3 regions of the Desulfosediminicola ganghwensis genome follow, and region 1 is predicted to be linked to each of the others. Evidence: riboswitches for the same ligand, from Rfam matches in the RefSeq annotation. Region 1 holds a riboswitch; each other region holds the start of a gene.
What was found. A riboswitch is a leader RNA that binds a small molecule or an ion and turns the genes downstream of it on or off. The one in region 1 is predicted to bind thiamine pyrophosphate.
Positions count from the first base shown of each region.

Region 2: linked by a shared signal. The riboswitch ahead of thiM (hydroxyethylthiazole kinase) and the one ahead of thiC (phosphomethylpyrimidine synthase ThiC) in region 1 are both predicted to bind thiamine pyrophosphate.
Region 3: linked by a shared signal. The riboswitch ahead of thiS (sulfur carrier protein ThiS) and the one ahead of thiC (phosphomethylpyrimidine synthase ThiC) in region 1 are both predicted to bind thiamine pyrophosphate.

Region 1 covers NZ_CP050699.1:1,251,590-1,262,351, reverse strand. Annotated here, with positions in the region: gene FCL45_RS05385 (crotonase/enoyl-CoA hydratase family protein) at 3-818, opposite strand; tRNA gene FCL45_RS05380 (tRNA-Asn) at 1,213-1,288, opposite strand; gene thiC (phosphomethylpyrimidine synthase ThiC) at 1,661-2,989, opposite strand; TPP riboswitch at 3,045-3,159, opposite strand; gene FCL45_RS05370 (acyl-CoA dehydrogenase family protein) at 3,447-5,216, opposite strand; gene FCL45_RS05365 (TetR/AcrR family transcriptional regulator) at 5,359-5,934, opposite strand; gene FCL45_RS05360 (sugar phosphate isomerase/epimerase family protein) at 6,414-7,196, shown strand; gene FCL45_RS05355 (epoxyqueuosine reductase) at 7,303-8,136, opposite strand; gene FCL45_RS05350 (enoyl-CoA hydratase/isomerase family protein) at 8,826-9,545, opposite strand; gene FCL45_RS05345 (acetyl-CoA hydrolase/transferase C-terminal domain-containing protein) at 10,286-10,762, shown strand, end outside.
Region 2 covers NZ_CP050699.1:2,685,104-2,695,865, forward strand. Annotated here, with positions in the region: gene FCL45_RS11415 (hypothetical protein) at 1-119, shown strand, start outside; tRNA gene FCL45_RS11420 (tRNA-Gly) at 243-317, opposite strand; gene FCL45_RS11425 (cold-shock protein) at 652-855, opposite strand; gene FCL45_RS11430 (RNA recognition motif domain-containing protein) at 1,013-1,276, opposite strand; TPP riboswitch at 1,752-1,843, shown strand; gene thiM (hydroxyethylthiazole kinase) at 2,016-2,828, shown strand; gene thiE (thiamine phosphate synthase) at 2,869-3,507, shown strand; gene FCL45_RS11445 (ABC transporter ATP-binding protein) at 3,510-4,265, shown strand; gene FCL45_RS11450 (ABC transporter permease) at 4,262-5,011, shown strand; gene FCL45_RS11455 (ABC transporter substrate-binding protein) at 4,998-5,957, shown strand; gene FCL45_RS11460 (hypothetical protein) at 5,929-6,252, shown strand; gene FCL45_RS11465 (Hsp20/alpha crystallin family protein) at 6,381-6,839, opposite strand; gene FCL45_RS11470 (hypothetical protein) at 7,228-7,653, shown strand; gene FCL45_RS11475 (GNAT family N-acetyltransferase) at 8,039-8,533, shown strand; gene FCL45_RS11480 (fatty acid cis/trans isomerase) at 8,623-10,762, shown strand, end outside.
Region 3 covers NZ_CP050699.1:4,987,157-4,997,918, reverse strand. Annotated here, with positions in the region: gene FCL45_RS21495 (GlxA family transcriptional regulator) at 10-993, opposite strand; gene FCL45_RS21490 (molybdopterin-containing oxidoreductase family protein) at 1,249-3,615, shown strand; gene FCL45_RS21485 (winged helix-turn-helix transcriptional regulator) at 3,915-4,241, opposite strand; partial or broken gene FCL45_RS25425 (enoyl-CoA hydratase/isomerase family protein) at 4,481-5,006, shown strand; gene FCL45_RS21475 (surface lipoprotein assembly modifier) at 5,170-6,390, opposite strand; gene FCL45_RS21470 (transferrin-binding protein-like solute binding protein) at 6,414-7,304, opposite strand; gene FCL45_RS21465 (GlsB/YeaQ/YmgE family stress response membrane protein) at 8,374-8,622, shown strand; TPP riboswitch at 8,978-9,072, shown strand; gene thiS (sulfur carrier protein ThiS) at 9,178-9,378, shown strand; gene FCL45_RS21455 (thiamine phosphate synthase) at 9,380-9,973, shown strand; gene FCL45_RS21450 (thiamine phosphate synthase) at 10,038-10,664, shown strand; gene FCL45_RS21445 (thiazole synthase) at 10,744-10,762, shown strand, end outside.

The DNA.
Region 1 (10,762 bases):
TTCTATCTGAAACTCTTTCTCATCATATAAGGTTTCGGCCCCTTCTCCTTGTTCATGCCGTTATACATAGCGATCCGCTGGTTCTTGCCGATAAAGAGACGTAACTGGGTCAACCGTTCCCACAAAAGCGCCATCCTGGTGTCCTTCTTCCAGGCCTTTTTGAGCAAGAACTTACTTGCTGCAACCGCATCCGGGCTCTTTTCGCAGATTGTCCGGGCAAGTTCTTCCGCTTCAGCCAACGGCTCATCACTCACCTTACTGATCAGCCCATATTCCGCCCCTTCAACTCCTGAGAAGAAACGGCCGGTCATGGTCAGTTCCTGGGCAATATCGACCCTGGTCAGGCGGGACAAGGTCACCATGCCGCTCATGTCGGGGATCAGCCCCCACTTCATCTCGAGGATGGAAAGTGTGGCCTCCGGAGTGGCAATACGATAGTCGCAGGCCAGAATGATCTGCATGCCTCCACCGAAGCAGTTGCCATGCACAGCGGCGATAACCGGAATTGGCATATCCCGCCAGACATGGGCAACGCGCTGGAATACGTTGTCTTTCGTCCATGGCAGCTTGGCAAAGAATTTCGGCACCATAAGTGGATTTTTCGCCACATACCCAAAGTCGAGGCCTGCACAAAAAGAAGGCCCATTACCTTTCAGGATGACGCAACGAATCGACCGGTCCTTACGAATCGTCCGGGCGGTACTGATGATCGCTTTCAACATCGCTTCATCCAGGCCGTTATGTTTATCCGGTCTGTTTAGGGTCACATAAGCTATGTGATCACGAACTTCTAACTGTACTCTGTCGGTATCGGTCATGGCGGCTCACTAGTATTGATTAGAAACATCCCGTTTACGTTCACGTAATATATTTATCAAAATGTGAATTCATTTGCCCGTATTTTCTGGTAATTTTCACTCGAAACGTCAATGAACCTAAAAATAAAACTTTTGGCTCAATCAGCTGTAATATAGCTATTATTGTTCAGCGGCACCCTTCGGCATTCTGAAAAGAAACAGTGAAGGAGAAACAGGCACAGAAGGTTTGACAGCTTTAACGTCCAGACTCAAAGCAGCAACCAGAACTGAGATAGAACGCAAAAAAGGCCGAACACCCTCTGGATGTTCGGCCTTTTCGGCAATGCTGGCCAGGGGAAACCCCTCTGGCCTATATGAAAAACACCCCGATTCCGGAATCGGGCTGAGTGGACACTGGCTCCCCGGGACGGACTCGAACCGCCGACAAGGTGGTTAACAGCCACCTGCTCTACCAACTGAGCTACCGAGGATTAGTCGAAATAACTCCACTAATACGTGGATTTATCCTGGAAAAAACGTTGCACCCCCAGACAGGGGAGGGCAAATTACACCATTTTTTTTATGGCTGCAAGTTTTTTCACTCTCTCTTTTCAATTTCTCACACCAAAGCATGCAAAGTAGCCCCCAACAACCGCTGTACATACTGGCTTCAGGCAGGAAATAGGAAAAAAATGCGCCCTGTAACTCGATTCGTTTTGGTTACTGATAAAAACAACAAAAACCCCAATCCCCAGACTGTTCAGATTGCGGCTTTATTGTTTGGTGCCAAGGTCGGAGCCGAACAGTGGAACTCCATTCGGCTCTGTCCCGAAAATGATATTAAAAAGCTAGTACTTCCGCTGTTATTGAGCTGACTTGCAGGCCGTAGCCTTGCTTGCTTCTTTCCTTTGATCCATCATTTTATACGCGCAAAATTCACCACACATAGTGCACGCACCATGGGCTTCTGCCAGCTCTGCTGTTGCACCTCTTCGTTTTCTGGCCAGATCTGGATCAAGCGCGAGTTCGTACTGTTTTTCCCAGTCCAGATTTTTTCTGGCCCGTGACATCTTGTTGTCCCACTCCATCGCACCGGGAATACCTTTTACAATATCAGCAGCGTGACCCGCTAGGCGGGTTGCCATAACACCTTCATGCACATCTTCTATGGTCGGCAGACAGAGATGTTCGCTGGGGGTTACATAGCAGAGAAAATCCGCACCGGCACTTGCCGCTATAGCGCCGCCGATTGCACAGCTTATGTGATCGTAGCCTGGTGCGACATCGGTCACCAGGGGACCGAGAACATAGAACGGCGCACCATGGCAGAGTCTCTTCTGTAACTGGATGTTGGTCTTGATCTGGTCAAGCGGCACGTGGCCAGGTCCCTCGATCATCACCTGTATACCGGCATCCCAGGCACGCTGCGTCAGCTCACCAAGGGTCAACAGCTCATGGATCTGGGCCCTGTCTGTTGCATCGGCAAGACAGCCCGGGCGGAAACCGTCACCCAGCGACAGAGTTGCGTCATAAGGCTTTACCAATTCCAGTAAGCGGTCAAAGTATTCATACAGGGGATTTTCCGCATTATTGTGCTGCATCCAGGCGCAGGTAAAGGAGCCTCCGCGGGAGACAACCTCCATGATGCGTCCCTCGTTGTCCATCTTCTCAAGTGTTGCCCGGGTAACACCGCAATGAACGGTGATGAAATCGACGCCGTCCTCAAGATGTTTCCTGATACCGTCAAAAATATCATCCACACTCATATCGACGATGGCTTTTCCTTTTCGAACAACGGTGTCGCATGCTGCCTGGTAAAGAGGAACGGAACCGATACAGATATCGGTTTCGGCAATGATTGCCGCCCGGATTTCATCGATCGGTCCGCCGGTGGAGAGGTCCATTATAGCGTCAGCACCTGCGGCTACTGCTGCTTTTGCCTTGGCAAGTTCGTTCTCAATGGAGGTATCGTCTTTACTGGTGCCGATATTAGCGTTGACCCTGGTTCGGATTCCCTTCCCTACCGCCAGCGGCTTTCCGCTCGTTCGCCTGTTGTTCCGGCATACTATTGCCGTCCCTTCAGCGATTCGATCTCGAAGTATTTCCGGGTCGAGACCGGCTTCTGCGGCTGCTATCGATACGTCCTCGGTCACGTATCCTTCACGCGCCAGTTCCATCTGTGTTTTATACATTGTTGTGCCCCATAGTGAAGATATCGAAGGGTTCGATCGGGGCGCGGCAGGATGCCGCGGACGATTCGACCGTTCCCTCCGCCGGTATTATCCGGATCAGGTTCAAAGGGTCGATTCGTTATTCTACGAAAAACGAAACTCTCAGTCCGAAGACTCCCCCAGGTCAATAAGCATGCAACTCTTTCTGATGGACAGTTGCATTGAACATTTTCCCGGGAAACTACCAGTCGCTCCTCGCCAGGTCAAGCTTTTGTGGAGAGCGTTGAGGATGGTGTGGATAAGAACCTGGCCTGCAAAACAAAATAACCAATGTCCAATCAGAGTTCTTTCCCACAAATAATCGACCACTGTAATCGTGGCCGATCTCGAATGGCGCGGGCACCAGCTTTTATCGTCACCTGCTTCAAACAAAGGTGGGGCGATAACCTGCCCCCACTTTATCAGGCTATGCCGTAGATCATGGATTCATCTCGTACTGGTCTTTCATGCTATACACATACGTTTCCCAGATGTGCTGCAGCTGCTTCGGGTTCACTGCCGGGCGTTTTACCATCCTGGTACAGATCTTCTGCTGGATGAAGCTGGTGGAGCCTTTGGTATAGAGTTGCAGGGCAAATTTCGAGAAGTCCCGGATCATGACCTCGAAAATCTGGTCGATGAGTGCCGGGTCAATCTTCATCAACTTGGCGTTTTCGAGGATCAACTGGCCATACACCACGAGGGTGAACAGTTCGCCGAGGTTGAGCAGAAAATCAAAATCCTTGATCTGTTGCTTGCTGGGCTTGCCGACAACCAGCAGGATCTTTAACAGCCTGATTTGCTTTTTGAAAATTTTGACGTTGGGCGAGTTGAACTCTTTGTAAATCGTGCGATAATCGTGAAAGCGTGTTTTGCCCAGGCCCTTGGTCGCCCCCTGCCTGAAAAGAAAATCGTCATTTACCGGCGCAGTTTGCCGCGGCGTTTCGCTATAGCTGCCCGGCTTGAAAAAATAATTGGCCATGAATTTAATAATAAGCGCCATGTTTACATGAACGGTACCCTCAAGTTTAGGGAGCGCCCTGATATCTCTGGCAGCCATCTCAAAGTACATATCCTTTTCAAAACCTTTGGCGGCAATAACGTCCCACAGTGCGTTGACGACATCTTCGCCCTGGGTCGTCACCTTCATCTTGACCATTGGCGTAAAGAGCAAATAGCGCCGGTCCTCGGTACCTGCGACGCGCATGTAGTCGATGGCCCTGAGAGCAAAAAGCTTCATGGCCGTAAGCCGCGCATATGCATCAATAAAAAGCTGCTGAACATGGACGAAATCGGTGACGTAATGGTCGAAAAGATGGCGGTTGGCAGCGTGGTTGATTGCCTCGTGGAAGGCGTGGCTACAGATGCCTATTGAGGCCCAGCCGAGGTTGAATTTGCCGACGTTGACAGTATTGAGCGCCATATCCCAGGCATCCCGCCCCCTGGCCAGAATGTCATTCTCGCTGATGGGGTAGTCGTTCAGCTTGTATTCTGCGACGTAATTTTGCGAATTTATGACATTTTTTACGAGTTCGTAGTTCTCGTGCTGGGAGTTGACTGCGAAAAAGACATAGTCGCCGGAATCATTGAACTTGCCGAACGTTGAAACCAGGGCCGCCTCGTTGGCGTTGCCGATATAATATTTCGAACCATTCGCCAGCCAGCCCGAATCAGACTGTGGGGTAAGCCCGACGTCGCTGGTGTAGATATCTGCACCATGCTCTTTTTCCGAGAGGCCGAAAGCAAAAATCTCACCCTCTCCCAGGAGGCGCGCAGTTTTATGTTGAATCTCCTCGTTGTTACTCATCCAGATGGGGCCAAGACCAAGAATAGTCACCTGCCAGGTGTACCAATAACTCAAACCGTAAAAGCCCAAAACCTCGTTGATGGCGCAATTCCTGGACGTATCCCAACGTTTTGCTCCATCACCGAACTTGGCAGGAGTAAGAAATGTGGCAAAGAGTTGCTCCCGATGCGAGAATTCGAGGAAGTCGGCGTACCAGACCCGTTCGTGATCGTCGTGCTTGAGCTGCTCCTTGCCCTTGGTCTCAAAAAACTCGATGGTCTTCAGCACCAGTTGCCTGGATTCGCTGTCAAGATGCTCGTAGGACACAGTTTTAGGGTTCAGGAGCAGGTTTCTGGTTACCTGGATACTCTCATCCTGCGCTGAGTCCTGGTTGGTTTTTGCATTCCCGCTATTGAGCAACATGGCAATACCTCCTTCAGGTTATAGATGATACTGATGAACAAGCCGCTGATATAAACTGGTTAACAAGCGTTAACTTTGTGGGCTAAAAAAAAAATCAGCATGCCTCTGCTCCGGCATGGAACCGATTTTCGCTTTATCCTTGTTATTTCAAGCCATGCAGCAGGCGCTGATACATCCGCCAATATTTTTCCTTCATTATCGTCGGCACATCAACGACCTTTTTTGAAACATACTGCGCGAAAAAGCCGTTACAGGTGCAGAGCAGCAACATGGCGACCTCCTCCGGATCATCGCGGCGCAGGCTGCCCTCAGCCATGCACTCCTGAATTCGTTCCACCATGAATTTCTGGCTTACGGTCGCGTCTTTGGCCAGTACCCCTTTGACCTTATGCTCGACGGTGTGATCCATGGTCAGAAAGAGTATCTCATGATATTTCCGCTGCTCGGTGGCAAAAGCGAAAAAACGCCTGGCTGCGAGATCGAGACGTTCCATCCCGGTTGTGCCGAGCAGGGCCGGCTGCAGGTAGGAATCGAAGGTTCTGAAACCTTCCCGCAACACCTGGTGGTGCAGGGCCTCCTTGTTCTCGAAATGACGATAGATGGCGGTGGCCGAGATGGCCGCCTTCTCTGCGACCTTGCGCATGCTCATGCCCTTATAGCCTTCAAGCAGATAAATGTCGCAAGCCGCATGGAGAATTGTTTGCTTTGTTCCAATCATGTTAACAGCTGTTAACATAGCCTGAAATGTATGGCAAGAATTTTCTCAAATGCATTTTTAATCAAAACAATTACAGTGAATTAACCGACCAGTGATATTGCCGGGCATTTCCTGCATCAACAAGGAGGAAGGAATGGTTGGCCGAAACACTCCCCTGCAGAGCAGATGATACGTATTCAACGTGTCCGTTAAAATGGGGGGAGGTTCACTCTGCCGAGCAGTCTACACTTTTATAGACTTTATTGCGTAGAGATAGGGAGAGATATCCAATGGATGATTGAAAACCTGTGCACTGCTCTTGCCCCTGACAAATCTTACCCTGGGGTGGCAAGAAGCTAGTCGGATTTTCTAACAGGCCATCTTTGCTTTACTATATATAGCTGGGACTAAACGCTCAGATGGATTAAATTCTTCTATGCGTGCTATTCTTTCAGAGACATTCTCACTTTCAGCTGAGGTGTTACATGCAATATGGTGCCATGAATTTTCCAGTCAGACCGATACTGGAAGAAATCGAGATAATTTCACGGTTGGGGTTCGACTATCTCGAGCTTGCCATGGATCCCCCCATGGCACATCACAGTATCGTGGCATCGAACAAGGCAGCCATCTCCCGGGCTCTGAAAGATTCCGGGCTGGGATTAGTCTGTCACCTGCCCACCTTCGTGACAACTGCCGACCTCACAGCAAGCCTCCGTCAGGCATCATTTACAGAAATGCTCCGTTCCCTCGACGTTGCGGCCGAAATGGGCGTGAAGAAGGTTGTCCTTCATCCCAGCATGGTTATTGGCATGGGCTCCTTCATTCTGGAAACAGTCAAAGGGCATTTCTTTGATTTTTTGTCCGAAATGGTCACCGTCAGCCAGCACTTGAAGATATCTATCTGTCTCGAAAACATGTTTTCACGTAACCTGCTGGGCGTGGAACCTGAAGACTTTGAAGAAATCTTCAGGCTATTCCCTTCTGTCAAACTAACGCTGGATACCGGACACGCCAATATCCATGACCACCAGAAAAGTCGTCTGCAAAAATTCGTTCAACTGCATGGCGCCCGCATCGGCCATCTTCATTTCAGTGACAATCACGGCAGACGGGACGACCACCTGGCTATTGGAGAAGGATCTGTCAATTTTGATGAATTGGTGCGGAGCCTGCAGGGCGTCGGATACGACGACACCCTCACTCTCGAAGTGTTCGATGCCAATCGCAACATGCTTGTTGATAGCCGTGAGCAAATCAAAGCGATGCTCGAAAACCGGTAGCGGCAACCCATGCCCCGAATCCACTCATCGGTAAGCAGTGTTGCCGCGAAGACGGAAAAGATGCATCTGTAGTCGTTCTGGCCTGAATCCTTTCCGCAGGTAGTATTCAGGCAGAACCGACCGGGCAAATCAGCTCGCATTTACGACAGTATTGAACCAGCTCCATTGCGCCGTTTGCATGCTCATCAGCGCCTGTCGATTCTGCTTTTGACTCATTTTCAACCATTTGCAAATTGCAGCATATTCTATCGTATACACCACTTCTGCCGGGTAGCGATTCAACACCCAAGGTATCTGAAAAGTAAACCTGTTGCGAAAATGCTCCCTGGGGACATGCCTTGCGACACGGCATGCTGCACTCCCCGCAGTGATCAAAGTCCAGACCACCGGTGGAGGGTATGTCTTCTGCCGACAGGATGACCCGCAACCTTACTCTGGGACCATACTCTGGCGTGATCAGCATATTATTTTTCCCAATACAACCCAACCCGCACAACACAGCCGCATCTTTCATAAATACACCGCCACGTTCGACATTATAGGGAACTTTGAAGCAATCGATGTGCTGCTCGGTTTCAAGCCATTCCACCAAACTTGACATTGCCCGGATGAGCAGTCTATTCCCTTCAGTATTTCCAACGGAACCGTTTTTGCTAACCCACCAGTCCAATTCAGGTTTCTCAGCAGGATGATATATAGCTATCACTATTGCTGATCTTGCTGCTTCCGGCCATTGCACCGAATCCCGCACAATCGTTCTTTGGTTTTCCTTATCGCCATCACCGAAGTAACCAATCCTGGGAATTATTGTATAAGAAGGTGAACGTCTCAGTTCTTCGAGATTTACAATACCCGCTAAATCGGCCCCGCAGGCTTTGGCCTTGTCTGTTATGAGTCCAGCCAATCCTCCGGTATGGCAAAAGCTATTTTTTCGGGCCATCGATATTCCCCTCCTTATCTTCCATGATCAATTTATACAGCACGAAGGGGCATTCCACCGGAAACTTCGTAACTCATGAGATTCGTATTTTTTTTACTAAAAAAAAGATCAACCGGCATTGCACTTAAACAGGCTCGGCGGATTATGCTGTTATCTATAAGCTTTTCCATCAGCTCGCATATCGGCTATTCAATTTACGGATTTATACCATATCATCGTCTGATTTCAATAACACATGGTTATCGCTGGAGTTAAGGATGTACATATTTGGAAACAGAACTGAGTTGTTTATGAGCTATCTTTGTTACCAAGAACAGAAAGGTGCGCTTCAAGGTAAAAAGCATGTGATGGCAATGCATTAAGATACTGGAGCAGTAGCCAGTACCGGGCACATGTCCAGAAGCGGTTACAGCAAGAGAAATGGCATCCCAGACAATTGCAATACTCACCCTCCTGACATGATAACAGAGCATGCCGTGTAGTTTGAATTCTGTTAACACAAGGAGTAACGAAGAGGGAGCAGAGTAAGCCTCCCTTTTTTACTGCTGAGGGTTATGCATTGGATCTTGAATGTGTTGCAGGAGTATTCCCGCAACACATTCTGAGCCATACACGCTCTAGTCCTGATACTCAGAATGTTTACCTTTTGAGAAATTGAGGTCTTTCCCGAAAAGGCGCTCAGGACAGGGCTATTTCATCATTAAGTTCAGTGGTTCGATGAATTCCGGATCCTCTTCTTCGATGACACGAACCACCTCTTTATGTTTGCGTTTTTTCAACTCACCAAATATGGGTCGCTGTTTGTTAAAAGTCCCGGCAAAGTTCATCGCTTGTGTTAAAAGTTCATCCTGATTTTCGCTGGAGCTGATTATCACGTTGTGCAGTTCGAGTTCTTTTGCCGTAACCCGCTTTCCTGTTAGCAGCATTTCATTAAAAAGAGCCTCCGGGATAGCTTTCTTCACAAAGGCAATCATACCGGGCAGAAACGGAATATTTACATCCACCTCCGGGAAACAGAAGAAGCCTTTATCGTTTCTCATGAACCTGAAATCACAGGCGCAGGAGATAATAGCCCCATTGCCATAGGCATGACCATTAATGGCCGCAACAACAGGCAGCGGCATAAGAAGAAGACGTGTGAAAACTGTGTTCATCGCATACATGAAGGTTTTTATTGTATCGTAGTCCTTTGCGGCAAATTTCTGCATCAGCCATTCCACATCAATCCCCTGGGAAAAGTTCTTTTCATCAGAAGATGTCAGTACTATGGCTTGAATCGATTGTTCATCCAATATTTGATCAAAACATTGGCTCATCCGCTCTGCAAATGCCAAATTCTGTCGATTTGCTCCATTACACATGGTGATCACAGCAACGTGTCCCTGCCTTTCCCATTGAACGATTTCCATCTGTCCCCCTTTAGCCTTGTTAACGTTTACGTATTAGTAATAGCAAAACATTACCATAATCAAATTGGATGAACCACGCTTTTTGTACTCGCCAACATACTATAACCAGAAGGGTTATTAAATCCTGGACTGGGAAATTGAAGGTAACTCTCTTGTCCGAATCCAAAGATGAATTGATGAATTAAGCATCTCAACAAACCGTTATTATGGATAATTAATGAAAAGCCAAAAAAATCCCAATCAAAATAATTCCAGGACCCGCTTAATGGGTGATCAAAATCCAACTGTACTTTGCCAGCTTGTTTGCGACCGGGAGGCTTTGGCGAGCGAACTATTCAACCACCTCCTTTATTTAACTATTACGTAAACATAAACATTGTGTAAGGGCAAAGCTTCGGCTAATATTGCTGAGTTCGATTTTCAAGATGATCGTACTCAGAAATAAAGGGCTCATTATGAAACTCATCAAACCAAACCAACCTACATCTACCAATGCCCGCGGTGTTCTGCTTCTCCAGAATCACTCTCAGTCGGCTACGTTTCATAGCTTCAACTTCACCTTTCACAAAGACAGGAAATCTCTCTTGAGAGAATCTTTTCCCCCCGATCAACCGGAGAGATGAGAGGGCGCTTGTCCCCTTGTGACTGGCTTGCGAAAAAAGAACTCAGTGCCGGGATATGAATGGTCGCCCGGTGCTATCTGACTCACCTAGCAATACCATCAATGGCAGGAGGGTGTGATGAATGGAAAAACCGGAGTGATTTGTAGTGATGTCGAGCAAAGTGTTGACGATGTAATCAACTTTGTGGGGAAAGAGATCAGTTTCGCCATGACTCTGGCCCTTGGTAAACCAATTCTATTTATCAACGAACTCTACAGAAGAGCCAAAGAAGACCCTTCAATAAAGCTGAACATAGTCACCGCCCTTGCTTTGGAACGCCCACAAGTGAAAGGTGAGATCGAGAAAAGATTTTTATCCCCTCTTGTAGACCGAATATTTGAGGGGACTCCTGAATTTGATTACATGAAGGATTTCCGATCAGGACTCCTCCCCGATAATGTTGAAATATTTGAATTTTTCAGCAAAGCAGGTGGTTACCTCAATACTCCGGCAGCACAAAGAAACCACCTGAGTTCTAACTATACCCATGTAATTCGTGATGCTATCGATTTTGGCTGCAATGTGTTTGGCCAGCTTATTACCAGCCGGGAAATT
Region 2 (10,762 bases), 1.4 Mb from region 1:
GTACTGATTCGGGGACAAAAACAACCTATGCGGCCGATGGCACAATTTACAAAAGCAAATTCAACGGGGCGGATTGGGAGTCTTACTCTGCTTTAGTTAAGATGGGATACTATTTTTAGTTCCGGGTGAATAAGATTGTAGATTGCAGGGTAGAGAAACATCTATCGTTTCCGTTGCATCGGCTGCTGAATTTATTTTAAACAAAAAAGGCTTACGAATAGATCGTAAGCCTTTGGCAATTCTGGAGCGGGAAACGGGGGTCGAACCCGCGGCCTTCAGCTTGGGAAGCTGACACTCTACCACTGAGTTATTCCCGCAAGAAAGTTGAAGAAGTATAAAGTTCTTGTTTGGGGTTGTCAACTAAGACGTTGTGGTAGTTTTTGTATGAAATTCGGCAGGGTCGGCAATTACCAGGTAAAGTGGATCAGAACGACGTATTTCGTTTGCTAATGCTGAGGCTGATCTTGTATTTGAACTGCAGGAAATATCAAAACCGGGTGAATCTTAGGTCTCTAAGCTAAGAACTGGTTTCTTCTGGAATAACAGGAAGGCTGCTCTGAAAGACGGGAAACAGTAAGTTACTTCGAGGTATATCAAATCACTACAGTGTCAAAGGAGTTGGCTGTTCTGCAGCCAACCCCCTCTGGCAGTTTATTTGATCTTAACTACATTCTGGGCTGAAGGGCCTTTAGGGCCTTCAGTGACCTCAAAACTCACGCGCTCGCCTTCTGCGAGTGATTTGAAGCCGGTAGTCTGAATTGCGGAGTGATGAACAAAGACATCCTTTCCACCATCCTGCTCGATAAATCCAAATCCCTTGGCATCATTAAACCACTTAACTGTTCCTTCAACCATTGTGACAACTCCTGTGTTAGTGTGGGGCGAAACTGCCCCGTTTTCCAAACTCGATATTCTCTTTTCCAGGATATCGAGTCATAACCCGCTTCACGGGTTAATTCTGCACTGATATTTCTGCTATTTATTCAAAAAGCAGTACCGTATGATAACGGCTTTATCTGCGTTTCTTTCCTTTTTTCTGAGGTTTGGCTTCACGGCAAACGAGTTGACGGTGCTTATACTCGTGTCTGTTGAGATCTTCCATGGCTTTATGTCCCTCGCTTCGAGACCCCATTTCAATAAAGGCAAAGCCTTTTGATCGTCCGCTGAAGTGGTCAGTCACAAGGTTTGCGTTGACGACTTCTCCGTATTGGGTAAATAGAGCTAATACCTCGCTCTCGCTGATATCATAGGGCAGGTTGCCTATAAAGAGCTTCACTCAGGATCTCCTGTTTGCTGTGACCAGCGGCGAAATGTTGTCGGCAACAAAATGCGATAGGGCCGCAAGTAAGGTGTCGAGAACCACGAAGCGTGATCTTGATTTATAGAATGAGGGTGTCAGAATCCAGGCCATACCGGTAAGCTGATAGTCCCCATGAGAAAGCTATTGCTGCTGCCACTGGTGAAATTTTCAGGTGTCCATGAATGTGTCGGGCAGTATCGGGTGGGAGGGATTAAACCCGCGATTTTCGGCCTGGAAGAAACACGATTTCGACGCTGTATAATTTCAGCAGAATACATTAAGAAATATAGATGTCTCCTTAGATATTGTCAACGGATAAGTCATGTTAGGTGTTTGGGGTTGCTGCATGAGTGCCACAGGTTGCAGGGAGTAATAACGCAAATGTTGTGAGTAGTTTCGCTGTCAACCAACCATTTGACATTCCATTTATGATATTCTATAAATGTTCAATATAATTTGCAAGGGGTGGCTGATAAGCCTGAGATGATACCCTTTGAACCTGATCTGGTTAACGCCAGCGTAGGGATGCACGGATGATTGTTGTATTCATATCAGATTCTTCATCGGTTTTCGGCTGAGCAATCCCGCTCAGACATCTCTTTTTCTGTTGCCTCCTGTTTTCATTTTACGTGCCTGTAAACACCAGATTGTCATGGGCGTTTGCTGTGCAGATATTGCCAGCTCCAACGGCAATAATTTACCGAGGAGGGAACCAATGTCCCGGACCAGCACTCCAGCTGAACGTGCAGCAGAAAACTTGCAGAAAGTTCGAGCTAATAATCCGCTTATTCATAATATCACCAATTTTGTGGTGATGAATTCAACAGCCAATGTGCTTCTGGCGGCAGGGGCGTCGCCTGTCATGGCCCATGCCGAAAATGAGGTTGAGGAGATGGCCGGCTTTGCCGGAGCGTTAGTACTCAATATTGGCACCCTGACTGATGCCTGGGTCGATTCAATGGTGAAGGCCGGCAGGAAAGCGTCCGAATTGGGCACTCCAATAGTGCTTGATCCGGTTGGCTCGGGTGCAACTGCACTTCGTACTGCTGCCGCCAAACGAATTATTGCTGATACGCAGGTAACCGTGATCCGCGGTAACGCTTCAGAGGTACTGTCATTGCGTGATGCAGATTCTAAAACACGAGGTGTCGATGCGCTTCATTCCGTGGAAGATGCGGCAGGCGTTGCAGGGATTCTTGCCGGGGAGCTTGGAGTTACCCTGGCAGTTACCGGACCGGTGGATCTTGTTACCGATGGCATGCGGGTGCTTCGCGTTGAAAACGGGCATAAGCTGATGCCTTATGTAACGGGCACCGGCTGTGCGGCAACAACCATAGTTGGTGCTTTCAATGCGGTAGACGATGATCCGGTCATGGCTACCGCCACAGCTTTGGCCTATTTCGGTCTGGCTGGAGAAATGGCAGGTGAAATATCCAAAGGACCGGGAAGCTTCATGGTCAACCTTCTTGACAGTCTCTACACAATTACGCCGGAAGATCTCCGCACAGGCTGTCGTATTTGTCCATGAACAAATTCGAGTCTTGCAGCATTGGGAAAGGAAGCACTTTATGAAGCTGAACTATTCAGTCTACCTGGTTACAGACCGGGAGATGGCCGGAGAGTGTAATCTGGCAGATATCGTGGTTGCTGCAGTCAGCGGTGGAGTAAGTTGCGTGCAGATAAGGGAGAAGAATCTGCCCACACGCCGATTTGTGGAGGAGGCAAGGGGGCTGGTCGAACATCTCAGGCCGCTTGGAATCCCGCTCATTGTCAACGACCGCGTGGATGTCGCACTTGCATGCGATGCAGACGGTGTGCATCTCGGCCAGAATGACATGCATATAAAGGATGCCCGTTCTTTGCTGGGAGGCCAGAAGATAATAGGTATATCGGCGGAATCCCTGGCTGACGCCAGGCGGGCAGAGCTGGAAGGTGCTGATTATATCGGCATCAGCCCGGTCTTTGCCACAGCCACTAAAGCAGATATTGCCAAGCCTCTTGGTCTGGGAGGGGTTCGAATAATCCGTGACAACGTACAACTGCCTCTGGTGGGCATTGGTGGGATCTCTGCTGCCAATGCAGCCGATGTCATTCAGCACGGCGCAGATGGTGTGGCGGTGGTTTCGGCGATCATTGCTGCTGAAAGTCCGGAGGCTTCGGCCCGTGAGCTATTACAGCAGGTGACTTCAGCAAAAAGGATCGTTTAAGTATGCAAGAGTTTCATTTGCAAAGTTGTACCACTCCGCCTGCTATTCATTTTGACTCGATTTCCCTGTCGTTTGATGGAGAGTTATTGTTCAGCGATTTCAGTGCCACAATTGGGGCCGGTAGTTGTACCTGCCTGCTCGGTCCTAGCGGTTGCGGCAAGTCGACATTGTTGAAAATTGTATCAGGTAATCCAGACCTCAGTTACAGCGGGCGGGTTCACTTTAATGGCGTCGAAAATCCGGGGATCAGTTGGATGGCGCAGAGTGATTTGTTGCTCCCATGGCTGTCGGTGCAGGATAATGTGCTTCTTGGAGCCAGGTTGCGCTCTGAAATAACCCCGGAGTTGCATGAAATGGCGGGACACCTTCTGGATGAAGCGGGTCTTGCCGATCAGGGTGAGAAACTACCCGCCGAACTGTCTGGTGGTATGCGACAACGTGTGGCGTTGCTCAGAACCCTGTTGGAAGACAGGCCGGTAATCTTGATGGACGAGCCATTTTCGGCTCTTGATGCCCAGACCCGTTTGAAGCTACAGAATCTTGCTGCCAGACTCACCAGGGGGAAAACCGTATTGATGGTCACCCATGATCCAATGGAGGCTATGCGTCTTGGTGACAAAGTGATGGTTTTGCGCGGACGGCCTGCAGGGCTTGTCGCCTCTATTGAAATGGATGGAGCAACACCGAGAAATCCTGAGGACGGTCAGGTTCAGCAGGGGTATGTGAAGTTGTTGAAGTTGCTTATGGAGGAGATATGAGAATCCTGCGCCCGGTTATTCTTGCTGCAGGACTTTTGCTCCTCTGGCAATTGGTGGTGGTGCTCAGCGGAGTGCCGAAGTTCATCCTGCCCGGGCCGATTCCTGTTGCCAGGGCGGTCGTAACGCACTGGTCAAGTCTGCAGGGCCATTTGCTCACAACTTTCAGCGAAATAGTGCTGGGGCTGATTATCGGAACCGTCCTTGGCAGCATATGTGCACTCACCATGTTTCTGCAGCCCCTGGTAAAACGCTGGCTTTTACCTGTACTCGTGGTGAGCCAGGCTATTCCGGTCTTTGCCCTGGCACCTCTTCTGGTGCTCTGGCTTGGTTATGGTATGGCGTCTAAAGTCGCCATGGCTGTTCTGATTATTTTCTTTCCGGTCACATCGTCGTTGTATTATGGGATGCAGCGTACGAACCGGGAGCTTCTTGAATTGGCGCGTATTATGGGAGCCCGGCCGCTCGCTGTACTGCGCTGGATTGTGATTCCTTCAGCTTTACCGGCCTTTGGTTCAGGCTTAAGGGTTGCGACCGCTGTTGCCCCGATAGGTGCGGTGGTTGGTGAGTGGGTCGGTTCAAGTTCAGGGCTGGGGTACTATATGTTGCATGCCAATGCCAGAATGCAGGTCGATGTGATGTTTGCCGCACTGCTGATTCTCGCTTTGGTGTCACTCGGTCTCTATTTCATTGTGGACAAGTTTGTTGTGTATATTCTTTTTTGGGAGAAAACAGATGGAAGTGTTTAAAAAAATACGTAATACCCTGGCGGCATTGACTGTTGCCGCAATCATTTTCCCGGCTCAGGCTATGGCCGCCGAGAAGGTGACGGTGCTGTTGGACTGGTTTGTTAACCCTGATCACGCCCCGCTCTATGTGGCACTTGAGAAGGGGTACTTTGCGGAAAAAGGTCTTGAAGTCGAGCTTATCGCGCCAGCGAACCCTAACGACCCTGCCAAGCTGGTTGCAGCCGGTAAAGCAGATATTGCCGTATCATACCAGCATCAACACCATATGCAGGTCGAACAGGGATTGCCGCTGGTCCGTATTGCAACTTTAGTGGCGACTCCGCTGAACTCACTGGTCGTCCTGGAGGATGGGCCGATCAAAACCATCGCGGATTTAAAGGGCAAGACCATCGGCTATTCCGTTGGCGGGTTCGAAACCGTGCTGCTGAAAGTAATGCTGGAAAAAGAGGGATTGACGCTTGATGACGTAAAGCTGATCAACGTCAATTTTTCCCTTTCTCCTTCCTTGTTCACCGGTCAGGCCGATGCGGTTATCGGTGCTTTTCGAAACTTTGAATTGAACCAGATGGATATTGAAAAGCGTCCTGGCAGACCATTTTTCGTTGAGGAGAACGGTATTCCGGCCTACGACGAGTTGATTCTTGTGGCGAATAAAAACAGTCTTGCCGAGCCAAAGTTGAGAAAATTTGTCGATGCAGTGGAGATGGGGGTACAGTACCTGGTCAATCATCCTGATGAGAGCTGGCAGCTTTTCATCAAAGGGGACCGCAAAGATCTCAATGATGAACTAAACCGCCGGGCCTGGGTAGATACTCTTCCTCGTTTTGCTCTCCGTCCCGGAGCACTTGATAGTAAGCGTTACCGGGTGTTTGGTGAATTTTTAAAGGAGCAGGGAGTAGTCTCTTCGGTCCCTGAGCTTGAAAAAATTGCTGTTGAATTGCAGTAGCACTTTTAAACCGGGCTTGCCGCCTCGTGGTGAAGCCCGGTTTTTGTCTGATTTTCCCACCCGAATTTTTCCTGTCAGCTTCCCCAAAGGTCATCTTGAAATGAGTGCATATTTCGGCGCGCCGCTAATCTTTGCCGGTACGTTGCATGGGGGGATCTGTCTTACTAAAAAAGGTAAGGGCGCTGCCTTTACCGTTTGGAAATCGTTCAGGATAATGAAAGAGTGGCGCGGTATACATTTTGACCCGCGGGTGTTAGATGCTTTTTTCCAGGTACAGGCGGAATTTTGCATATAAAAGATTTGTATGTCGATCATGAGTTTGAGCAGTAAAAAAGGCGAAGCTGCCTGAGGGCAGCCCCGCCTTGAGGAGGAGGGAGTAAAATGAAGCAGAGTCTTTTTTACAACCTGTGGTATTGATCTCTATCAGTTAATAGTGATCTGCTTAGGCTGTTGTTCTTCCGGTTTCGGAATTTCAAGTTTCAAAATTCCATTTTCATATTTTGCCACTACCTTGTCGGCGTCGATATCGAAAGGCAGGCTGAAGCTGCGCTCGAATTTGCCGTATGAGCGTTCTCTTCTGTAGCGGTTTTCTTCTGTGACGTTCTCGTTGACCTTACGCTCATAGCCGAGAGTGAGGTGTTTACCTTTCACATCGAGTTTTATGTCTTCTTTCGGGACTCCCGCCATTTCGGCCTCCACATGAATCACGCCTTCCTGTTCGTAAACATCAACATGCAGCTGGTTGTGCTGACGGGCGGTATTGCCGGTGATATTGAAAGTCGGGCCGAAAAAGTCACCGAAGAATCCGTCGAAAAAACGATCAATGTCAGTGTTTGGACGAACCACACGATTTCTTCCATGATTGTAACGTACGATGTTCATAATGTTCTCCTTTAGTATTGCCCTTGTCTCTTCATGTTCAACGTTCTTTTACGAGACAAGCAGTTTTGCTGGTTGCCATTGAGACACCATGTTTGGTTATTATTGGCTTTACCTCTGTACGTGAAATGGTAATAATAAAAATGTAGCTGTCAATAAGCTAATGTTACTTTTTATACACTGTCATAAAAGTAACATTCAAATATGAGAGGATTGCTGTCGGGGTAGAGTTGTGAGAAGAAAGAATACATCAATAATATTAGAGATAACAGACGAATCAGCCTTGGGGATGAGAGGGCGGCAATCAGTCCGGACAACCTTCAAACTGTCTGAGAGAGCGATTACCGCTTTATCCATTTTGGCTGGACAGATGGGAATTAAGCAGAAATCATTGTTTGATCATCTTATGGATGACATCCATGCGCTCAAAACCATTGCCCGCGAGTTTGAAAATTTTCCGGAAAAAGACCGAAGAGTCACCAAAACATTTGTGATCTCAAGGAAAACTCTTGAGATACTTGAGGCAATTTCAGTCCAGTACAATACTCCACGTGACGCCCTTGTTGAATTTTCGATACAGCGGATTCTTCCATTGGTTGAGCGTGAAAAAGCAAGACACAGAAAACGGGTGGAAATTGAAACACATCTTGCTGAACATGTGCGGCAGAGTGCACGTCTGCTTCGGGATGCTGTTGAAGCACTTGGAGAAGAAGACCCGATTGTGCAGGAGATGTACTCGATGCTGCGCAGTAACGACCTGATATATAAACGCATCCGGGCCTATGTGGAAAAAGGCAAAAAAATAGAGGAATTTTAGCTCCTTTACCATTGAGGGGATATGAGTCAGGGGGGAGATGTATAGTTCGGTTTTAGTGGTAATCAGCGTCTCACCCGGCTCGCCAGGTTAAATTTGGAGCCGAGCAGAATTGTAATGAGAAGAGCCCAATACAATTTTGATAGTTGGAAAAATTTATTTTTTTTTGCTGTGCATACCCATCTGAAATGCGTGACCTGAAAGCACTGTTGGCTGGGAGTGTTGTTATCACAGGTATTTATTGAATAATTCGCTTGGTGAAAATCGAAGATCATGTAATGTGAGGGGGATTGAAGTCGTTAGAAATGAACGAAAGGTGTTGAAATTACATAATTATTTCGTAATATATGCCGGTGTCGCATTACGAAGTTTCACTGGGGGGAAGAACGTGATACGGAAGGCTCGGCAGGGTGAACACACCACACTCACATCAATATCTTTTCATTCCAAGTCTCATTGGGAATATCCTGAAAGTTATATGCAGGTCTGGCAGGATGAATTAACTATCACGCCGGAATACCTGGAAAGTCATCTGGTCTACGTGTTTGAGGAGGATGGGCGAGTGGTCGCCTACTATTCTCTGGTTGAACTGCTCTATGATCAGGAGTTTTCCTGTGTGACCCTGCAGCAGGGAGTATGGCTCGATCACATGTTTGTGCTGCCCTGTAAAATGGGGCAGGGGATCGGTCGGGAGCTGTTTGAGCATTGCCTCGCTGTTTTAAAACATAACGGTTCGGAATCTCTCTTGGTCCTTGCTGATCCCAACGCTGCCGGTTTTTACGAGAAAATGGGTTGCACTTATGTCGAAGATTATCCTTCGACCATTGAGGGGCGTACCACCCCGCATCTTGAGTACCGGCTTACTGCGGTTGAACCAGCATAACTCTCTCTACTGATAAAAAATCATATTTATAACAGGGCAACGCGAACAGCCAGCCTGAATACATCCATATCAAGCTTAAGAGGTCGGTAATGAGAGTAGTTGTGCTCGCGGTACTGTGTCTTGTCGTGCTCACCGGGTGTGTGGTGGAGCAATCCGGGGAGGCTGTGGTGGTTCGAACCCCGGAGAGAAGTGTTGACTATCTTAACAAGATTAAGCCTATCCTCGATAATCGCTGTGTGGTGTGCCACAGCTGCTACAACTCTCCCTGCCAGCTCAAACTGAGTTCCTGGGACGGACTGGATCGCGGTGCCAGCAAGGAGGCGGTATACAATTCCAAACGTCTCTGGTCCATGGAGCCTACGCGTCTCTTCACAGATGCGCAGACCACCGCCGAATGGCGGGAGAAGGGTTTTCACAGCGTCACCGAGAGCAGCGCGGAAAGTGGGGAAAATAACTTCCCTCTGCTGAAGATTCTGGCTCATAAGCGTGATAACCCTGATAGCGCCTGTACAACAGATTATGAAGATCCCAGAAATTCCTATAAGCCCGAGGAAGATGAGCTCAGCTGCGCCGCCACTTCCATCGAGATGGATGAGTATCTAAAGAAACACCCGAATCGTGGCATGCCCTATGGCTTTCCGCCTCTAGAGAAAGACGAATTCCAGTTAATCAGTGACTGGCTCACCGCTGGCGGCCAGGGGCCAACAGAAAATGAGCATGCTCGTCGGGCAGCGATTGCGGAAGCGGATCTGGAGAATGTCGATAAATGGGAGGTGTTTTTCAACGAGCAGGACCCAAAGCATCGGATGACTGCCCGCTACCTCTACGAACATCTGTTTCTGGCCCATATCTATTTCAATGATAATGGAAATTTCTATGAATTAGTTCGCTCATACACTCCACCGGGTACGCCTGTCAGCGTGATACCCACCGTTCGACCGTATGATGACCCTGAAGTGGATCAGTTTTATTATCGGTTCAGGAAAATCTACTCCACCATTGTCCACAAGACGCATATGGTTTTCGAGCTGGGTGACGAGCAGTATGAGCAGTACCACAAATTGTTCATCAAGCCCCGTTGGCTGCGTGAACCGCACTGGGTTGGCTTTAATAAAAAACAAAGCGCAAACCCGTTCGAAGTCTTTGAGCAGATTCCGCCCGAGTCGCGTTACAGGTTTCTGCTGGATAACAGTCACTACATAATCATGACCTTCATCCGCGGCCCGGTCTGCAAAGGGCAGGTGGCGCTGAATGTGGTGCGGGATCATTTCTGGTTGTTGTTCATGGATCCGGAATATGATCTTTCGGTGCAGCAACCGGGTTTTCTGCATGATCACCTCAAGCTCACCAGAATTCCTACAGAGCAGGGGAGTTTTTTCAGTATTTTCAAGTGGTACATGATTCCGCGTTATGAACGTTACGCAGCCAGGTATGTAAGCGCAAGGCAGGATTATTATAATAAGAATTATGGAAATCGCGGTATTGGCTATGAGGCGATCTGGCCGGGGGATGACCAGGACGACAGCCCCGTGCTTACCGTATTCAGGCATTTTAACAGTGCCTCGGTCAGTAAGGGAGCGCTGGGTGATTTGCCCCGTACCATCTGGGTGTTTGACTACCCGCTACTGGAACGGGTTTATTATGCACTGGTGGCCGGATTTGATGTATATGGTTCCGTTGGACATCAGTTGGCTGTCCGGCTCTATATGGATAAGCTTCGTCAGGAGGGGGAGACTTACTTTCTCGATTTTCTGCCTGAAGAACAGCGGCCGAAGCTGATGGCAGACTGGTATGGCGGAATGAGTTTAAAAAAGCTGAAGTATACGCCATCGCTCATGCCGGCCGTTATCGATTTTGAATCTGAGAATCCAAAACGTGAGTTTGTTGAGCATGTTGTTCAAGATCGTATAAATCCGGCAACGGGAATAGCCTTTGACGAAAATTATCGGCAAGAGGGCGAAGATTACCCACCGCTGCCAACAACGTACACTTCGGAAGACGATTATATCCAGGGATTCAAAGCGGTATCTGCCTCGGGAACTTCATTTTTTAAATATGTGAAGGATCATAACGCTAATCTGGCGATGGTACGGATTCGGGTTTCGGAGAACCGTGATGAGGTTGTCAGCATGGTAATTAACCGCTGGCACGATGATGTCCGCACCCTGAGCCACGAAGCTGATAAGCTCAATCCTTCGAAAGATACGGCTGATTTTATTCGCGGTTATA
Region 3 (10,762 bases), 1.9 Mb from region 1:
CCTTCCAATTCACCGCTCTTCCAGCATTAAAAACCTGCTTCTATATTCCTTAGGCGATAAACTTGTATGGCGTTTGAAGAGTCGACGAAACGCGCTGCTGTCTTCATAACCGATACAGCGGCTTATTTCCTCGATGTTGTCCAGTGAGTTTTCCAGCCGATCCCTGGCACTCTGAACTCGTAATTTTTGCAGGTAGTTCAAAGGGGATTCGCCGGTGGCGTTTTTAAATCGTCTTTTAAAGTGGCGTGGGCTCAGGCAGACAAACTCCGCTACCTGATCGATGGATATTGAACGGGCAAGATGATCACGCATAAACCGTTCAGCTTTGAGTATATCGGAATCTTTATGATTTTCGGTGAACTGACAGGTGGCGTATGGCGTTTGACTGTCATTATTCGGGTCGACCAGTATTGCCTTGGCGCAGGCTGAGGCGAGTTTGCTGGTGCCCTCCCGTCGGATGATCCTGAGGGCGAGGTGCATCAGGGCGCTCATGGCCCCAGAGCAGATTATATTGTCCTGTTCGGTGAGAATTTTGCCGATCTGCAGATCGACCTCCGGATAACGGAACCGGAACTTTTTTTCAAACTGCCAGTTGGTCGTGGCCTGCCTGCCGTTCAGTAAGCCTGTTTCGGCCAGCAGGAATGATCCTGTGCAGATTGAAGCCACAGTGGTTCCTGAAGCATGCTGTTGCTGTATGAATTCGATGGTTGGAGAGTTATGCAGGCTGCCTGAGTCGGGGATTGGAAACAGTGCAGGGATGATCAGGTAGTCTGATTGTACTGCGTCGGTGAAAGCGAATTGTGGCAGGATTTGCATACAATTGCTGCAGGTGACGGGGTTGCCATCTGCAGTGACGATCTTTGTTACAAATCTGTTGTCTTTGCTTTTGGTGAGGGTGCGATGCCAGACGTTGGCGATGGCAAAGGTGTCGACCATATTGGAAATGCTGGAAGAAAGACAGCCGTCTGTGGCAAGAATCGTGATCATTTTCATAGAGAGGAAGTAGGCGAAGTTTGAGACTGTTTTATGGCCGGTTTTGCACGCAATATGTCACATATGCCTCTTTCACAAAAAATTCGCAAAGTGTATTTTACGTTTACGTTAAAAGTGTAGCACGGATACTCCGGGAAGGTAATGTTTGTAGTGAAAAACAAATGATTAAATATATTCAATACAAATAGATAACTGTTCGCTTATCGAGGATTGGCAAATGCGGCAATCCGACCAATTTCAGATTTGAGGTGAGAGATGAGTAGATGGCTGCCCACGAGCTGTGCATTATGCGCACAGAATTGCGGTTTACTGGTGAAGGTGGAAAACAACCGGATTGTAAATGTGAAAGGGGATCGGGACAATCCACGCAGTGCCGGCTATCTCTGTCGCAAAGGCCAGAATATAGCAAATTTCCAGCATCATGCGGAACGATTGACCAAACCGTTGAAAAAGACTGCGGAAGGATTTGTTGAGATCTCCTGGGAACAGGCTTTGACTGAAATAGGTGCGAGGCTCCGCAGCATTGTCGGTACCCATGGCCCGCGATCCTATGCATTTATGGGTGGTGGAGGGCAGGCCAATCATTTTGAGGCGGCTTTTGGTACTTCACTTATGCGGGGGCTAGGCTCGCACTATCACTATAATGCGCTGGCTCAGGAGCTGACCGGTTTTTTCTGGTGCGCAGGCAGGATGCTGGGTAGGCAGAACAGGTTCCCAATACCGGATGAACATCAAGCGGATATGCTGGTCGGTATCGGCTGGAACGGCATGGAGAGCCATCAGATGCCCAGAGCGCCCCTGGTGATACGGGAATTTGCCAAAAATCCTGATAAGCTGCTGGTTATCATCGACCCAAGGGAGTCGAGGACGGCCAAAGAGGCGAACATCCATGTCCCGCTTCGGCCGGGCACGGATGCCCTGTTTACCAGAGCCATGATTGCTATAATTTTGCAGGAAGGGTGGGAGGATAGTGAATATCTCGATAATTTTTGTACCGGCTTTGAAGAGATCCGTGGCTGGTTTGAAAATTTCGATATTCATAAGGCGCTCGAGGTATGTCACGTTGATTTTGAACAGGTGCGAAATGTCTGCCGGGAGATGACCAGCAGATCCTGGTGTCTGCATTTTGACCTCGGTGTTTACATGAACAGGCACTCTACGCTTGCCACCTATCTGCATATGCTGTTGCTGGCAGTCTGCGGCAGATTTTGTGTGCCCGGCGGTAATGTCATCCCTGGCGCGGTAATGCCGATTGGCAGCCATAGCGATGAACGGCTGGCCAGGACCTGGCGCACTGTCGAGACGGATTTTCCCGCTATCTTGGGTTGCTTTCCGCCCAACGTGATGCCTGAGGAGATCCTCTCCGGAAAAGATGATCGGTTGCGGGCTGTGGTGGTAAGCTCTTCAAATCCAGTACGTTCTTATGCCGACACGAGTGCTTATGAGAAAGCTTTTAAAGAGCTTGATCTACTGGTGACTGTGGAGATAACCATGAGCGAGACTGCTGAGTTATCTGATTACGTTTTACCTGCCCGAACTGCATACGAGTCATATGATGCATCATTTTTCACCTGGAATTACCCTGAAATCTTTTTTCAGATGCGCCATCCAGTGGTGGAACCAGAGCCGGAAACCAGGGAGTCGGGCACTATTCTTGCGGCGATCGGCAAGGCGGCAGGGTTGTTACCTGAATTACCGGACTACCTTTACGAAGCAGGTGAAAAAGATCGTTTGGAATACACCATGGCACTTCTTACCTGGCTCCAGCGAAACCGCAAGTACTCGAAATTGATGCCACTGATCATTGCCGAAACCAGGAAAAAAGGATCGGAGTCGATAAACCTCGACGCGCTCTGGAGTTTGTTTCTGGTTTCTCCACCAAGCCTTAAAAGGAATGTTGCCAGGGCCGGAGTTGTTTCTTCTTCAAAATTTGGAGCATTTGGAAATCTGCGAAAGATATTAAGAGCCGTAAGAGGGGTTATCAACTATCGTTCCGTTGCCCCGCTGGCCATTCTTACCCCCCAGGTCTCTTTTGCTGAGAAATTGTTCAATAAAGTTGTCGAAAGTCCTTCAGGACTATGGCTCGGCAAATCAGGTGATGACAATATTGCGGAACTGATGACCAAAGATAAAATGGTTAATCTCTATATTCCGGAAATGGCAGAGTGGATAAAAGAGATCCAGCCGGAACTGGAAGAGAAGGCACTGCAGCAGGATGCTGACTACCCATTTGTTTTAAACGCCGGCCGCCATAAGCCTGAAAATGCCAATACCCTGATGCGCAAGCCGGATTGGAATGAGGGGCGTAGAACTTGTACGCTGGCGATGAACCCGGTGGATGCAGAATCATTGGGCATCGTTGATGGCGAGACGGTCAAAGTCATCACCGAAGCGGGTCAGGAACGTATTGAGTTGGAGGTAACAGGGGAAGTACGTCAGGGGCAGGTGTTGATTCCCCATGGCTTCGGACTCAAATATCGCGGTGAAGTACACGGTATCAATGTGAATCGTCTGACCAAAAACACCCATCGCGACAGGCTGGCTGCAACTCCATTGCACCGTTATGTCCGTTGTCGGGTTGAGAAGGTGGGGGAAGGCACGTTGGATGTTGGAAGGCCGTGAGAGGTGAGAGGGGAGAAGGGGGTTGGATGGTGGACGTGAGATTTAGGGTACTTCTGCCCTCTAACTTCTAAGCTATGACCATAAGGAAAAATTCGATGAAAAAACATAACTGCGAAAACTGCAGATTCAGAGCGAGGTACGATAATAACCCAAAGTCATTGCTGGGACGCCTGTGGCACTGGCACATTGGTTGGTGCCCAGGCTGGAAACGCTATCTGAACGCGTTACCGGAAGAGAACCGGGCAGATGTCGTTGAGAGGTATAAGAGGGTGTCTGACAAGTAAAGAGATTAAAGGGCATTACAGCTCAAAGTGTTTTCTGCCCCAGTCACGCATCAGCGTTATTATCTCCCGCAGACTCTCTCCACACTCGGTCAGCGAGTATTCCACTTTGGGCGGTACCTCCGCATAGACCTTGCGCGAGATGATTCCGTCAGCTTCCAGTTCACGGAGCTGTTTGGTCAGCATGTGCTGGGTTATTCCCGGCATCATCCGCTTCAATTCACCAAAACGATATGTCTTCTCCAGTAAATGGTAGAGCATAACCCCTTTCCATTTTCCACCAATCAATTCCAAAGTTGCCTCAACCGGGCATCCCTGGTTGCATTTATATGTGTCGTGACGCATTGATTTTCCGCAATAGTATGTTTTTTGATACTACGTAATTAAATTATGCCTACTTGCACGTCAAGCATGTACTTCCTATACTTCATGTGGTCAACAAATAACCGTTATGCTCACTCGGCAGAGGAGGGTGCAGGGTTGGGTATGATCTGAATTTGTTGGGTGAACAATCTGCAGAGTGGAACTGTCGCCTGGAAATTTGAATTATTTATATTTCACAAAAAAGATGTAAGGGGGAGCAGATGAATTACCAAGGGTTTACGACATTCAAGGCTGAACAAAAAGATGCAATTCTCACCGTCTCTTTTGATTATCCGCCGGTAATTATTCAGGGCATTCCAATGCTTGACGACCTGAATCGCCTGGCCGATACTGCTTGAGGCAGATCGCAGTGTCAAGGTCGTGGTGTTTCAGTCTGTGCACCCTGAGATTTTCGTGGCACATGCCGACACAAATTTTTTGAAGGATATGTCGACCAAAGCGGTCTCCCGTGAAGAAGTTGAGCTACTCTATCTGCAGACCACGCTGGAGAGAATCAGTAAACTGCCCCAGGCCACCATTGCCAAAATCGAGGGGTTTGCGCGGGGTGGCGGTCACGAATTTGCCCTGGCCTGCTATATGCGTTTTGCCGCTCGCGGCAAGGCGAAGTTTATGCAGATGGAGGTTGGCATGGGCATTCTGCCCTGCGGCGGTGGCGCTTCACGCATGGCACGGCAGGCCGGGCTTGGCAGGGCCCTGGAAATCATTCTGGGCGCACGGGATTTTGACCCATCCAACCCCATTCTACTGAATGATTTCCGGGGGCTTGCCAGAAAAACAGCCGGGCCGGCTGAGGTAAACCTTGTGTAATGCTCTGGTGCGGGATGGATCAGTGGCGTGGTTGATGTTTCAGGGTGAATCAGAGTTCTCACCGTGATTCATAAAGGCAGGATTATCTGGTGAAGTTTGTGATGAGCGCAACCTTGGAGTAGTTGTAGTAATCTATGTTGGAATAGTTCTCCTGATAGGCGATACCAACTTCAGGGGTATAGCCGAATATCTGCAGGTTGCTTTTAACTATTGAAAAGCTGATCTTGATAATATCATCGTCTCGGGTTTGTCCCCAGAAAGGATCGGTTCCCTGGTAGGTACGTTTGCCGAAAGACAACGATGGGCGGAGTTCCAGGGAATCAATAATGGAGTAATAGAGAGTCGCACCTATTGAGCCCCCGTAATATGTATAGGCCTTTTCATCAGTGTGGGAACCTTCGAGATAGAGATCCGCAGTCCAGCGGATCTTCCCGAAGTTTCTGGTGCTAAGGCTGGTTGTGAGAGTTGTATTGACCGCATCGAGATAACTTGCGTCTATGACTTTGAGATAGCCTAGTTCGAAGTCAAATTTAAGGTCGTAATTTAAAAACTTATTTGGCGAATATATGATATTTCCATATGGGTATTCATAAAAATGATCACCAGCGTAGAAGTTTTCATTGAGCCCTGCCTTAAATCGCATTTCAGGAAATGCTGGAGGTGTAACCTGAATTCCCACGTTCGCGCCGAATCTATCGAAATCACCTCCTTCATAATCGGTAAAAAAAGCGTCTACATATGTGACCAACCAGTTATCATCGAAATGGGCACGGGCAGCTCTCAGTGAATAATTGATTCCCCAAATTTGTTCATTATTCTCAGGCTCAATAACCTCCATGGGCTGTCCCAGGATGGTAATAATTTTTTTGTCGGTGAAATTACAGGGGTTGCTGTCACTTACCAGGGCGAAATCGAGGTGTACAAAGCCAAGTCGTGAGTCTATCTCATCAAGATAGACATCAATGTTTCTTCTGACGGCCCAGGGGATGTTCGGCCTGTCCAGTACGCTGTTAAAGAGTTCTCTCGCTGATCGGTATTTGTGATCCAGGTAGAGAGCCCTGGCCAGTTCGAGCTGAACCCGAGGGCTTGGTGATTGCTGGGCCAGGGCCTGAAATATCTGAACTGCGGATTCGGTGTTCCCCTTGTTGAGCTCCACAAGACCAACCTCAAAGAGAACCTGCAGTGGGTCTGTTGCGTCAGATTGGAGAACTACCTTTTGCGCGGCGACAGCAGATGCTGGAAAAAAGAAGCCTCCGCTTCCCAGTAAAAGCATAGCCAGAAAAAAGAGGCTTTTGAATGTCATAGAGCAAATTTCAATTTATTGACTTATTTTACTGCTCCAAAGCTACCAACATATCCTGAATCGCCTGATGTGCTAACCAATGAGAAAACTCCACCGGCTTCCTCAGCATTTGGCCCGTAAAACTTTCCTTCTGCACCGCCTGTAAGTCCATTATCCGTCGTTAATTGCCCTGAAAATTTATTGGATCCCTCACTAATACTTAAGGTATTTTTGGTTATATCAAGGTCTGAAGCATCGGTGAATCCACCAGTATCGGCCAAATTGTACTTTTGAGTATTACTTGTAGTGAAGGTTACATTTCTATTCTCGAAATCTGCGGTAAGTTCCAAATCACTTTGCGTAAGAAACGGATCGTCATATCCCGTATCTATATAAAAACCAGTTGTTGATCCATTAAATGTCGCACTTCCTGTCGAGGGGATTGCGCTGTCAGGCGTTAGTGTACCTATTGTGATTGCCTCAAAAGACCTGTTGGAATCGTCAACTTTGTTAAACCATATACCAAAAGTCTGATAGTCGAAGCCTGCATTATATGGATCTGAAAATGCTCCCAGCTTGGATCTATCGTCGCTTAAAACAAGTATCACTGAATTATCTGTGATAGGGTTTATTGTGCCGGAATTATCATTCCAATCAATGGTTCCCTTAGGGGTGGTGACTGACACACTTTGCACATCGCCATTGGAATTATATTCAATTTCTGCTGTGGAATTAGAGCTGATACCTTGGTCTGTAACGGTAACAGTACCGTCACTTATCTCAACATCAAATCCGGCGGATAATCCTGATTCAGAAAAAGGTTGGGGGGCTATGTCATTGGCTGTATCGGTTGAACTGCCGCCACCGCCACAACCTGTCAGAGTCAAAAGGCCCAAGCTGCAGCTAACAACTGAGAAAGCCTGTAAAAGTTTCATTTCATATTCTCCCTCTGTTTTATTTGGGTGTTTCTATTTTCCACGGTCCTTTTAAGGTCTTTGGGGGTGCAAGAGCAATGGAGGTTTTGGCGGATAATGCTCTCTTTATATTGTAGTTCGTGTAAATAGTCGTAGATGCTCTTGATAATAGTTAGGTGTAGTTATATTTATAACAAATTGATGTAGTGTCAATGTAAAATACGGCCTACTTGTTAAACGGATTTAAGTTGTTAGGCAACTATCGCTTGAATTGCCTCGAATTGCAGGTGGTTTGATGGTTGTGTAAGTGACGGAAAAATTTTAAAAAAAAATTATATTGCGATTGAACCTCAGATTACGATTTGTGATGGGAGATGAAAGGGGGGGAGGAAGGACTACATCACCGCCATCTTTGGTTGCAACGATTTTACGATGTAACATTCAGCGTATGAAGTGAAGAACAGATTGAATTCAATGTTCACGGTGTAATCGCCTGCCATCTCACGCCTAACTCCTGACCAGCTTTTGCTGAGCTTCAGAGCTAATCTGAAAAATATCAAGAGAGGTATCGCACGACAGGTCGAAAATGTGGTGTGGTTCGTGGCATGTATTAAGGGTCTATTATTAGAAAGGCTCTGGATAATCGAAATTGGGCCCATTGGTGTCATACCGTCAGATTCGAAGTGTGAGACACCCGGAGCCAAAGCTGGTTTCTGGCAATTGAAGACATGACTCGGTAAAAAAGGCCCGTTGAAATAATTTTTCTTTACTGCATCATTACCGGTGTTACTCCTCCTCCGGAGTGGCTCTAGGTTATGTAATATAGCAATCTCATAGTATTATTTCTCGATATAGGCTGGTGGCAGGGAATTGCAGTGTTTTATCAAATGTGCACTGGCCGATTCTGCCACTGGGGTATGACAAATGCCTGCTGGACATGAGTGAAAGCGTTTTTAATGTTAGGCTATGTGGGCAAGCTTTTGCTCTTTCGTGATAATAGCAAGATGGGACTTGTCGAGACGTGAGTCCTCTACATCTATTTCGAGAAGTCATTTCAAATGAAAGTGGTGCTAAATTATGGAGGCAGGATATGGGTATTCTCTCTTGGGTTTTCCTTGGCCTGGTTGTGGGCTTGTTAGCGAAATTTATTATGCCGGGGGCTGATCCCGGTGGCTTTATCGTAACAATTATTATCGGAATTGTAGGTGCCTTTGTGGGTGGCTTCATTTCAACCAGGCTTGGCTTCGGCACCGTAACCGGTTTCAACTTCTCCAGCTTGCTCATAGCTACTGGTGGTGCCGTTTTATTACTTTTAGGGTATCGAATGATAAAAAAATAGCTTGTCGTAGTTGCCGGTTCATTCACACATCAATGTGATGCCCCACGCCTCACTCCCGGCCAGTGGTTGCTGGTTCTCAGGGGTAATCAGAAAACATTTTGATGTATATACAGGCTCTTAATCAATGTTATGATAAAGGGCCTGTTTTTCTTTGTAGTTATAATTTAGAAAATTTTATGCGTTACAATTCAGAGAGAGTTGGAGGGGCCATGGATCCATATCCATGGCCCATTTTGGGTTAAAATTTTAAGTTTGTTGAAACAAATAATTGTAAGCCAGTCCAATTTCGCTCATCAATTTGTGTCAGTTTTTTTCGAGCTTTCTTTTGCTCTATACAGTAATAAACAAGCTACATTTCAAAGAACAGGGGTGCCCGTGGATTACGAGCTGAGATTATACCCTTAACCTGATCCGGGTAATGCCGGCGTAGGGAATCATTGTTTTTCTCCACCTCCTCCCCCCCCCTCGATTTGAATTGTGTTGGTCTCTGTTTTTCGCCTTTTGCGGCAAAGTTTGTAAGCTATTAACATTCAGCACAATGAATAAGAGTAAATCATGCACGTTGTAATTAATGATCAGAAGTATGCGCTGGCCGAAGAGGCCACCGTAAAGGATGCTCTGCATTTGCTGAATATGACGGAAGAAGGTCTCGCTGTAGCCGTCAACTATGCAGTTATCCCCAAGAATAATTGGCCAGTCCATGTGCTGTCTGACGGCGATGTGGTAATGCTTGTTATGGCGACTCAGGGGGGCTGAGATGAAACTGCTGGTTATTTCCACTCCCGGTTTTGATGGTGCGGAGACAGAGACAATTAACGCATTATTTTCAGCAGGTCTTGAGATTTTACACCTGCGTAAACCTGGGTGGAGTAATCTTCAGATGGCTGAGTTGCTGGATGGGATTGATCCGGCTCACCACCCCAGGATAATGATCCATTCCAATTATGATTTGTTGGAAAAATACCAGCTTCGCGGAGCTCATCTTCCCTCCAGATCGATTCATCCGTGTAGCACCACGCCTGCTTACAGTCGCAGCAGGTCCTGCCATTCCATAGAAGAAGTCGAGTGTTTGGCCGGTATCTATGAATATCTCTTTATCAGCCCGGTTTTTGATTCGGTGTCCAAGCAGGGGTATTTGTCGGCAGTTTCTGTTGATGAACTGCACAACTGTACGAACAGTTCCGGCAGAAGACTGGTTGCCCTGGGGGGTATAACTGCACAAAAGCTTCCTGAACTTTCCTCCAGTATTTGCTGGGGTGCTGCCGCTCTTGGCACTATCTGGCAGCATGAAGGAGTGGTCGAGCGGGTAAGTGCTTTTCGAAATTTGCAGAAGATTGCCGACCGAATCTGAGCCACGATTCTGTCTGGTCGCTATGATTAGAGTACCTTAAATTTCTTATAAAAATAGAATTATTATGATTGCTGGAAAAATTCAGTTTATTACAGACCCACGCCCTGATTCCAGTCTTGTGGAGCAAGCGGAGGTCGTTTGTCGCGCAGGGATAGATTGGTTGCAGTTTCGTTTTAAAGATGCCGATCGGGATGAGAAGCTTTCAGTAGGTAAGGAGGTGGCCGAGATTTGCCGGAGTTTCAAGGCAACATTTATGGTCAACGACGACATTGAGCTGGCTGCGGAACTTGGTGCCGACGGCGTTCATCTCGGCCTGGATGATGGTGAGCCTCAAATGGCCAGGGATTTGCTCGGTAGCTCGGCGATCATTGGCGGGACATGCAATACTTTTGCAGATATTGAGCTGAGACACAAGCAAGGCGTCGATTATATCGGGCTCGGGCCGTATCGATTTACCTCAACCAAAAAGAATCTGAGCCCGACTCTTGGGCTTGAGGGGTATCGGACCATAATGCAGGAATGCCGGCGGCGGGGGATTACAACTCCAATTGTCGCCATTGGCGGAATTGCGGTTGAAGATATCGCACCGCTTATTTCTTCAGGTGTCCATGGTGTTGCCATTTCATCACTCATTCTTGATGCCGAAAATCCCCAGAGCAGGATAGCTGCCATCAGGCAACAGGTTTCATAAGTTTACGCAGCATTTTTTGTAATCCCAAAATCATATATGCGTATTATGCGTGGTTACTCTATATCTCAGGAGAAGAATCGTGAGTGGAAGTTCTTTGA